Regions from separate parts of the Mesorhizobium sp. M0664 genome, predicted to be linked through region 2. Evidence: predicted binding sites of a transcription regulator. Region 2 holds the regulator's gene; the other holds the start of a gene.
What was found. Region 2 encodes PhoB, which activates phosphate uptake and scavenging genes when phosphate is short. Its sites were predicted from a motif close to TGTCATNNANCTGTCAT; they were not measured.
Positions count from the first base shown of each region.

Region 1: NKI39_RS02005 (ceramide glucosyltransferase) is a predicted target of PhoB. The motif match lies at 1,582-1,598, and genes of this name have one in related genera.

Region 1 covers NZ_JAMYPW010000001.1:448,631-453,777, forward strand. Annotated here, with positions in the region: gene NKI39_RS01995 (Hsp33 family molecular chaperone) at 66-1,076, shown strand; gene apaG (Co2+/Mg2+ efflux facilitator ApaG/CorD) at 1,083-1,475, opposite strand; gene NKI39_RS02005 (ceramide glucosyltransferase) at 1,703-2,857, shown strand; gene NKI39_RS02010 (O-succinylhomoserine sulfhydrylase) at 2,895-4,085, opposite strand; SAM riboswitch at 4,156-4,233, opposite strand; gene NKI39_RS02015 (2'-deoxycytidine 5'-triphosphate deaminase) at 4,369-5,147, shown strand, end outside.
Region 2 covers NZ_JAMYPW010000004.1:180,654-185,800, forward strand. Annotated here, with positions in the region: gene pstC (phosphate ABC transporter permease subunit PstC) at 1-211, shown strand, start outside; gene pstA (phosphate ABC transporter permease PstA) at 215-1,066, shown strand; gene pstB (phosphate ABC transporter ATP-binding protein PstB) at 1,063-1,866, shown strand; gene phoU (phosphate signaling complex protein PhoU) at 1,899-2,606, shown strand; gene phoB (phosphate regulon transcriptional regulator PhoB) at 2,623-3,312, shown strand; gene NKI39_RS08685 (ROK family protein) at 3,322-4,566, opposite strand; gene xylF (D-xylose ABC transporter substrate-binding protein) at 4,852-5,147, shown strand, end outside.

The DNA of each region.
Region 1 (5,147 bases), on a different contig from region 2:
CAAATCGAGCGCGTCTCGTCGCATGCGCCCCGGAGGGCGGCATCGCCGCGCCCCGGAGCTTTGTCATGTTGGAAACTCATCAATTGGCTGAACATAAACCCAAGCTCGGCGAATTCGGCTACGCCGGCGACGACCATGTCGTGCCGTTCGAGGTCGGCCCGCTCGACGTGCGCGGTCGCACCGTCCAGCTCGGGCCGATGCTCGATGCTATTCTCAGCCGCCACGACTATCCCGAGCCGGTCGCCCGGCTCCTGGCTGAAGCCTGTGTGTTGACGGTATTGCTCGGAACTTCGCTGAAGTTCGAGGGCAAGTTCATTCTGCAGACCCGCACCGACGGGCCGGTCGACATGCTGGTCGCGGATTTCTCCACGCCGCACGCGCTGCGCGCTTATGCCCGCTTCGATGCCGACCGGCTGCAGGCTTTGACTTCTGCCGGCGAGACGTCACCGCAGACGCTGCTCGGCAGCGGCGTCCTGGCGCTGACCATCGACCAGGGCGCTCACACACAACGCTACCAGGGCATCGTCCAGCTCGACGGCGTCACACTGGAAGATGCCGCACGCACTTATTTCCGCCAGTCTGAGCAGATTCCGACCGACCTCCGGCTTTCGGTTGCCAAGCTTCTGACGCCCGGCGTCGGCGGTGCCCGCGAGCAATGGCGGGCCGGTGGCCTGCTGGCACAATTCCTGCCGCAGTCGGCGGAGCGCATGCGCGTACCCGACCTTCCCGGTGGCGATGGCGATCCGCGTGAGGAAATCCACGACCCGACCGACAATTCCTGGCAGGAGCTGCTGGCGCTGCTTGGTACTATTGAACCGACCGAGCTGATCGATCCGACGATCGGCGCCGAACGGCTGCTTTACCGGCTTTTCCACGAGCATGGCGTCCGCGTGTTCGGCGGGGTGCCGGTCGCCGACCAGTGCTCATGCTCGAGGGAGAAGATCCACGGCATCCTCGAAGGCTTTTCCGCCGAGGAGATCAGGGACAGCACCGAGGATGGCAGCATTCACGTCGCCTGCGAATTCTGCTCGAAGCAATATGACTTCGACCCGGCGGAGTTTGCAGCGGCCGGATGACGGCCGTCAATTGACGGTGCGCCGCATTCCCGGCAAGTCGAGCGAGAAGGCGGGGATGGCGACGTCGAACGTCTCGCCCCGTTTGTTGCGCATGGTGTAGTGCCCGACCATGATGCCGGACGGCGTCGAGAGCGGGCATCCAGACGTATACTGATAGCTGTCGCCGGGGTTGAGTCCGGGTTGCTCGCCGACAACCCCGGGGCCGCGCACTTCCTCGACCTTGCCGGTGCCGTCGGTAATGTGCCAGTAGCGCGACAGAAGCTGCACGAACTCATCCGACTGATTGTCGATGGTCACCTGATATCCCCAGACATAGCGGTTTTGCGGCGGGTCGGAGTGATCCTCCAGATAGAACGGCCTGACCTGCACTTCGATGTTGCGGGTGACGGCGCTGTACATAAACTGCTCCAAAGCAATGTAGATGGAACTTTCGACGCTCAGCGCAGTTTGATCAACGATGCGCGTCATCTCCTTGCCCGACTCGAGCGCAGGTGCCGAAAAACAATGTCATTTAAGTGACACATGACAATGATGGTGTGCAGGCTTGTGCCGGGCGACTCAGCGTTCTGTCGAATTGTTGAAAACGGCCGTCATGCGGCCGGCACTTCTGGAGTGACCAGATCTCGATGGAACCGACATTCGCAGCCGCCCTCCTTTCCATAGCCCTCCTTCTTTCAAATCTCGCCAGCATCCTGTTAGCTTCGCTGAAGCTGAAGCGACCAGCCAGGATCGCACCGCCCGCGGCCAACGCGCCGCCGGTATCGATCGTCATCCCGGCGCGCGGCGTCGAGCCGTTTGCCGAAGAGACGCTGGAGCGCGCCTTCTCACTCGACTGGCCGCGCTACGAACTCATCTTCTGCGTTGCCCATGCCGACGACCCGGTGGTCAAGCCGATCACCGCCGCAATGGCGCGCTTTCCAGCTATTCGCGCCCGCCTTCTAGTCGGTGACGACCGCATCAGCGGCAATCCAAAACTCAACAATTGCGTGAAGGGTTGGGAAGCGGCGCATTATCGCTGGGTCATCCTTGCCGATTCCAATGTGCTTATGCCGAGCGACTACGTCCAGCAGCTGATGGCGGCATGGCGGCATGGCACTGGCCTCGTCTGCTCGACGCCGATCGGCTCACGGCCGGACGGCTTCTGGGGGGAGGTCGAATGCGCCTTTCTCAACACGCTGCAGGCACGCTGGCAGTACGCCGGAGAGGCGCTCGGCCTCGGCTTCGCGCAGGGCAAGAGCATGTTGTGGAACAAGCCGATGCTCGACGCCAATGGCGGCATCCGCGCGCTTGCCGCCGAGATCGCCGAGGACGCCGCCGCGACCAAGCTGGTCAACGGGCTCGGACTGCGGGTCAATCTTGTCGCCTCGCCCTTCGAACAGCCGCTCGGCCGGCGCACGCTTGGCGAGATCTGGTCGCGGCAGGCGCGCTGGGCGCGGCTGCGCCGCGTCACCTTCGCGCTGTTCTTCGCCCCCGAGATCCTGATCGGCGCGGCGCCGCCGCTGGTGCTTGCGCTGATCGCGGCGGCTGACGCCGGCGTCAGCCTGCCGGCAACCGCCATCGCCGTGCTGGTCGCGGCCTACCTGCCGGAATGCGCTTTGGCCTCGGCTAAGGGATGGCAGCTGTCGCCGCGCACGATCCCGGCGATGATGGCGCGAGACCTGATGCTTCCCGCCATTTGGGCGCGCGGATGGCTGAGCGGCGCCGTCGACTGGCGCGGCAACGTGATGACTATCCAGACAAAGACCGTCGCGGAGCTGGAAGAGACCCCGTCCGGTGCCTGATCGGGCGCGTTCCCGCTCGCCTCTGTTCGGCCAGCCCTTATCCGGCAACTCTCAGTGCCTGCTCGATGTCTTCGAGCAGGTCGTCGGCGTCCTCAAGGCCAACTGACAGCCTGAGCGTTCCCGGTCCGATGCCGAGCTCGGCGCGGGCCTCATCGGTCAAGTTCTTGTGCGTCGTCGTCGCCGGATGGGTGATCAGGCTCTTGGCGTCGCCGAGATTGTTGGAAATGAGCACGACGTCGAGTGCGTTCTGGAAGGCAAAGGCGGCCTGCTTGCCGCCCTTCACATCCAGGCAGATCAGCGTCGAGCCACCCGACATCTGCTTCTTGACCACGGCCGCTTGCGGGTGGTCGGCGCGGCCGGGATAGATGATGCGGGCGATTTGCGGGTGCTCGGCCAGGAAATCCGCGATGCGGCCGGCACTTTCCGTCTGCTGGCGTACGCGTAGCGGCAGCGTCTCCAAGCCTTTCAACAGGGTCCAGGCATTGAAGGGCGAAAGGCTCGGGCCGGTGTGACGGAAATAGTCATGCAGGTTCTCGTCGATCCATTTCTTGTCCGACAGAACGATGCCGCCAAGACAGCGCCCCTGGCCGTCAATATGCTTCGTGGCCGAATAGACGACGATGTGGGCGCCGAGCTGCAGGGGTTTCTGCTGCAAGGGCGTAGCGAAGACATTGTCGACGATCAGCCTGGCGCCGATCGAATTGGCAAGTGCCGCGACGGCGGCAATGTCGACTACCTCCAGCGTTGGATTGGTAGGGCTTTCCAGGAAAAACAGTTTGGTGTTTGGCTTGACCGCCTTTTCCCAATTGGCGATGTCGGTGCCGTCGACCAGCGTTGCCTCAATGCCGTATTTCGGCGCCAGCGTCTCGACCACCCAGCGGCAGGAGCCGAACAGCGCGCGCGCCGCCACGATATGGTCGCCCGCCTTGGCGCTGCACAGCAGTGCTGCCGTCACCGCCGCCATGCCGGATGCCGTGGCGCGCGCGTCTTCGGCTCCTTCCAGCGCGCACATGCGTTTCTCAAACATGTCGACCGTCGGATTGGCATAGCGCGAATAGATGAAGCCCGGCTCCTCGCCCTTGAAGCGCGCCTCCGCCGCTTGCGCCGTCTCGTAGACATAGCCTTGGGTGAGATACATCGCCTCGGAGGTCTCGCCGAAGCCGGAACGCAGCGTTCCGGCATGCACGAGTGCGGTCTGAGGCTTCCAGTCGCGCTTCTTGGTCATCATTCCATCCAAACACCAAAATTGGTCCAAACAACAAAAAACCGGTCGCGAAAGTCGCAACCGGTCCATATGGCCTTGCGGCCCGACGGTCCTTTAGCGACTTGTTTAACGTGGCTGCAAGCCGACCGGCCAAATCACCACGGGATAACGAGCTTTAGACCCGCGCCACGCTTGCGTCAATTGCCGGCATGATTAAGAGGGTTGTACCAAGCAGGTGCCAAAGGCGTCCACGGTCGGACCTGCGACAGAACAAGACCTCGCCCGGCGTTCGAACGGAGCCAGACCCTTGCGGCAGACAGGCATTCTTCCCGATCAGGATATTTCCGCGCTGTTCCAGACGGGCGCGCTGAAATCGCCGCGCACGCTCGATGCCGATCAGATCCAGCCGGCCAGCCTTGACCTCAGGCTCGGCGACAAGGCCTGGCGGGTGCGTGCTTCCTTCTTGCCCGGCCCGGACCACAGGGTTGCCGACAAGCTCGACCGGCTGAAGCTGCACGAGATCAACCTCGCCGAAGGTGCTGTGCTGGAAACCGGCTGCGTCTACATCGTGCCGCTGCTCGAAAGCCTGGCGCTGCCCGCCCATATTTCCGCCTCCGCCAACCCGAAAAGCTCGACCGGACGGCTCGATATCTTCACTCGGGTAATGACCGACCGCGGCCACGAGTTCGACAAGATCGCCGCCGGCTATGAAGGCCCGCTCTACCTGGAGGTCAGCCCGCGCACTTTCCCGATCGTCGTGCGGACCGGCTCGCGGCTGTCGCAGATCAGGTTCCGCACCGGCAATGCGCTCTTGTCGGAAAACGAGCTGCACGAGTTGCACCGCGCCGAAATGTTGGTCGCCACCGAACCACCCAACATCTCAGGCGGCGGCATCGCGCTGTCGATCGACCTCGACGGCGACAAGGATGGGCTTGTCGGCTATCGCGGCAAGCACCACACCGGCCTGGTCGACGTCGACAAGCGCGCCGCGCAGGATGTCGTCGATTTCTGGGAGCCGCTCTACAAGAGCGGTGCCGGCGAGCTGGTGCTCGATCCGGACGAATTCTATATTCTGGTGTCGCGCGA
Region 2 (5,147 bases):
CATCGGCAACGCACATCGCATCAGTGCCTCCCTGTTCGCGCCGGGCACGACGATCTCGGCGACCATCGCCAATGAATTCACCGAGGCCGACGGCGACCTCTACACCTCCTCGCTGGTTTCGCTCGGCCTGATCCTCTTCGTCATCACCTTCCTGATCCTCGCCGCCGCCCGCTATATGCTGATGCGGATCGACGCCCGTACGGGAGCCTGACCGATGTCGACATCCTCATCGCTCCACAGCCGCCGCAAAGCCAGGAATTCGGTGATGATGGCGCTTTGCGTCGTCGCCGCCGGCATCGGGCTTGCCTGGCTGGCGCTCATTCTCGGCGCGTTGGTCTATAAGGGCACAGCCGGGCTTTCGCTCGCGGTCTTCACCGAGATGACGCCACCACCGGGCGAGGCCGGCGGCTTGCTCAATGCCATCACGGGCAGCCTGCTGATGACGATCATCGCCGTTGTCGTCGGCACGCCGATCGGCGTGCTGGCGGGAACCTACATGGCCGAGTATGGACGCTTTTCGCGCATCACCACCGTCGTCCGCTTCATCAACGACATCCTGTTGTCGGCGCCGTCGATCATCATAGGCTTGTTTGTCTATGAGCTGATGGTGCGGCCAATGGGACATTTCTCGGCCATTGCCGGCGCCGTTGCGCTTGCCATCCTGGTCATTCCGGTGGTCGTGCGCACCACTGAAGACATGCTCAACCTGGTGCCGAACGCGTTGCGTGAAGCCGGTGCCGCGATCGGCGCGCCACGCTGGGTGGTGATCCGTTCGGTCGCCTACCGCGCCGCATTGTCCGGCATCGTCACCGGCATATTGCTGGCGATAGCACGCATTTCCGGCGAGACGGCGCCGCTGCTCTTCACCGCGCTCAACAACCAGTTCTGGAGCAGCAATATCAACGCGCCGATGGCCAGCCTGCCGGTGACCATCTTCCAGTTCGCTCTCAGCCCTTACGAGGAATGGCAGCAACTGGCGTGGACCGGCGCACTCATAATCACCCTGACGGTTCTGGGCTTGAGCATCCTCGCCCGCAGCCTTACCGGACGCAGAGAGGACAGATGACACAGATGTTGTCCCCAGACATGACGATGGCCGAAACGGTCGCCGAGAAGACGAAGATCGAGGTCAAGAACCTCAACTTCTACTACGGCCAGAGCAAGGCGCTGAAGGACATCAGCCTGTCGCTGCCCGAGCGCAGCGTCACGGCCTTCATCGGCCCTTCGGGCTGCGGGAAATCGACGCTGCTGCGTGTGTTCAACCGCATCTATGAGCTCTACCCAAAACAGACGGCCGAGGGCCAGGTGCTGCTCGACGGCAAGAACATTCTCGACCGGTCGCAGGATCTCAACCTCCTCAGGACCAAGATCGGCATGGTGTTCCAGAAGCCGACGCCGTTCCCGATGTCGATCTACGAGAACATCGCCTTCGGCGTCAGGCTCTACGAGAACCTCGGCAAGTCCGAGATGGACGGCCGCGTCGAACAGGCGTTGAAGCGCGCCGCGCTGTGGAGCGAGGTCAAGGACAAGCTCAACGCCAGCGGCTTGAGCCTGTCCGGCGGCCAGCAGCAGCGGCTCTGTATCGCCCGCACCGTGGCGGTGAAGCCGGAAGTCATTCTGCTCGACGAACCGGCTTCGGCGCTCGACCCGCTGTCGACTGCCAAGATCGAGGAACTGATCGACGAATTGCAAGCCGACTACACGATCGTCATCGTCACCCACAACATGCAGCAGGCGGCGCGCGTGTCGCGCCAGACGGCGTTCATGTATCTGGGTGAACTGGTCGAGTTCGACCGGACCGAGAAGATATTCACGTCGCCCCGCGAGAAGCGCACGCAGGACTACATCACTGGCCGCTTCGGCTGAGCCGTTCCGATCATGCATATGAGGACAGGACCATGGGCGAACACACAGTCGCTTCTTTCGACGAGGATCTCGAGCAGATCAGCAAGCTGATCCGCGACATGGCCGACCTCGCCGGTTCGATGGTCGGCGGGGCAACCAAGGCGCTGTTGAATTCCGACAACGTGCTGGCGCAACGCGTCGTTTCCGACGACGCCATCATGGATGCGCGTCAACGCGAACTGGACGACCGCGCCATCACCCTGATCGCCAAACGCCAGCCGATGGCCCACGATCTTCGCCATGTGGTCGGAGCGATCCGCATGGCGGGCGACCTCGAACGCATCGGCGACCTTGCCAAGAATATCGCCAAGCGCGTGAGTGCGGTCGGCCTCAGCGCCACGCCGCGGGACCTGTCGCATTCCATCGACGCGATGGCGCAGCTGGTTCTCATCCAGGTGCAGGGTGTCATCGAGGAATATGCTGCAGGCGATGCGGCCGCGTTGGCCAAGCTTCGTGCCGCCGACGAGCGCATCGACGTTAAATACACGTCCGTGTTCCGCGAGCTGTTGACCTACATGATGGAAGATCCGCGCAACATCACCGCTTGCACGCACCTGCTGTTCTGCGCCAAGAATCTGGAGCGGATCGGCGACCATGTCACCAACATCGCCGAAAATGCGTATTATGTGCTGACCGGCGAGCAATTGCCGGTCAATCGTCCGAAGCAGGACGAAACGACAATGTCCGCACCGGTGACATGATGGGGGTGCCCAGCCGATGATCGCACCACGCATAATGGTGGTGGAGGACGAGGAGCCGTTGGGTGTGCTGCTCCGCTACAATCTCGAATCCGAAGGCTACCAGGTCGAGGTGGTGACACGCGGCGACGAAGCCGAGATCCGTTTGCAGGAGAATGTGCCCGACCTTTTGGTGCTCGACTGGATGATACCAGCGGTTTCCGGCATCGAGCTCTGTCGTCGGTTGCGGGTGCGCCCCGAAACCGAGCGGCTGCCGATCATCATGCTGACCGCGCGCGGCGAGGAGAGCGACCGGGTGCGCGGTCTTTCGACCGGCGCCGACGACTATCTGGTCAAGCCGTTTTCGACACCGGAATTCATGGCCAGGGTCAAGGCGCTGCTGCGGCGCGCCAAGCCGGAAGTGCTGTCCAGCGTGCTGAAGGTCGGCGACATCGTGCTCGATCGCGAATCGCACAGGGTCTATCGCAAGAAGAGCGAAATCAGGCTCGGGCCGACCGAATTCCGGCTGCTCGAGTTCATGATGCGGCATCCGGGCCGTGTCTTCTCGCGCAGCCAGTTACTCGATAATGTCTGGGGGGAGACAATCTACATCGACGAACGCACCGTCGACGTGCATGTCGGGCGGCTGCGCAAAGCCGTCAACAACGGCCGGATGCCGGATGTCATCCGCACCATCCGCGGCGCCGGCTATGCGATCAGGGAAGATTGACCCGCCTGGTCAGGCTACGTTCTTTCTGACGCTGGGCCTCATTTGCGCGCCCGGCGCGAAAATCTCCTGGTCGACGAAGCTTAACGCCCGCATCGCGCAGCCTTCGCGGATCAGAGGCAATTCGTTCGGCTCTGTATCGAAGGAGATCGAGCCTGAATGCTGGCCGCCGGCGGTCTGGGCGATTGCCTTCCGCAAGGCCGGCTCGATCAGATCGAAGGCGGCGGCACTGGCGCCGACCATCGCGACCGGTGCCGGATCGATCAGCGCGAACAGCGAGCCGAGACCGAAACCCAGCGCTTCGCCGGCCTTGCGGTAGGCCTCGCGTTCCGGCCCATCTTTCTCGCGCGCCCGGGCCGCCAGTGCGCGCATGTCGGCGTCGCTGACGTCGGCGACCGGTTCGCTGTCTTCGCTCATCTGCCTGGCGTTGCGCCAGATGGCGTAGTTGCCGGCATACGCCTCGATGCAGCCGCGCCGCCCGCAACGGCAGAGCGCGCCGCCCGGACGATGGATCATGTGGCCAAATTCGCCGCCCGAGGAATGCGTCCCGGTGAACAGTTCGCCCTTCAGCACCAGCCCCATGCCGATGCCATGCGAAAGCAGGATGGCGATGAAGTCATCGCGATAGCGATCCGGATTGCGCCAGCGCAAAGCCACCGCCATCATGTTGCAGTCGTTCTCCACCGTTGCCGGGATGCCGAATTCGTCCTCCAGCATGTCGGCAAAGGCGATGTCGGTCTGCGGCGTGATCGGCGACCACAGCATGGCGCGTGCAGGGGAGTCGGTAATGCCCTGAATCGCCAGGGCGATGCGGGCGACACTGCGGACGTCAAGATCTGGATCCTGCAGCCGGCGCCGGACGATGGCCATGCATTCACGGATCAGCTCGTCGCGCGGCATAGTCAGCGTGTCCAGCCGGCGCTGTTCCTCGGCGACCACCTGTCCCGTGTAGTCGATAATGGCGGCCGAAAGGAAATTCAGCGACAACACCACGGTCAGCACCGCCGCCGCTTCCGGGTTGAGGGCGAGGCCGACTTGCGGACGACCGCGTTTCAACGAAACGGGCTCACTTGGCTTGCTCTCGGCGAGGATGCCTTCCCGTATCAGGTCGGAAGAAATCGCCGATATGGTCGAATGACTGAGGCCGGTGGTAGCTGCGATCTCAGTACGCGATGGCTGGCCGGCCCGGCGCACCGCCGAGATCACCATCGCCCGGTTGCGCCGGCGCAAATCGTCATGGCGGATTCCGACCGACATTGTTTTGCTTTCCTCCCGGTTGCCGCGGCCGCTCATGAACCGGAAGCCGTCGGTAATGTCCGACAAATAGTGTCGGATGAGGCAAATAGTGTCAGATGCAGGTGGCGCTGTCATCGTTTATTCCGACGCTCGAAAAAACTCGCAGAGTCATCAAAATCCATCAGAATCGATGTTGACAGCAGCCGGAGATCGGACCAGTATTTTTTCGAGGCTCGAAAAAATTAGAGCTTCTAAGCTGGTCTTTGAGCCAATTGGTCACGCCGTACGCGGCGCAGGGAGGATATGATGAAGAAATTCACGACCGCCATTCTGGCGGGTGTCGCCATGACGCTGGCGCTGGCGTCGGTGGCGCAGGCTAAAGACAAGGTCATCGGCGTTTCCTGGTCGAACTTCCAGGAAGAGCGCTGGAAGACCGACGAGGCCGCAATGAAGGCGGCCATCGAGGCCGCAGGCGACAAGTATATTTCCGCCGACGCACAGTCCAACCCCGGCAAGCAGCTCACCGACGTCGAGAGCCTGATCTCGCAGGGCGCCAACGCACTGATCATCCTGGCGCAGGACGCCTCGGCCATCGGGCCGGC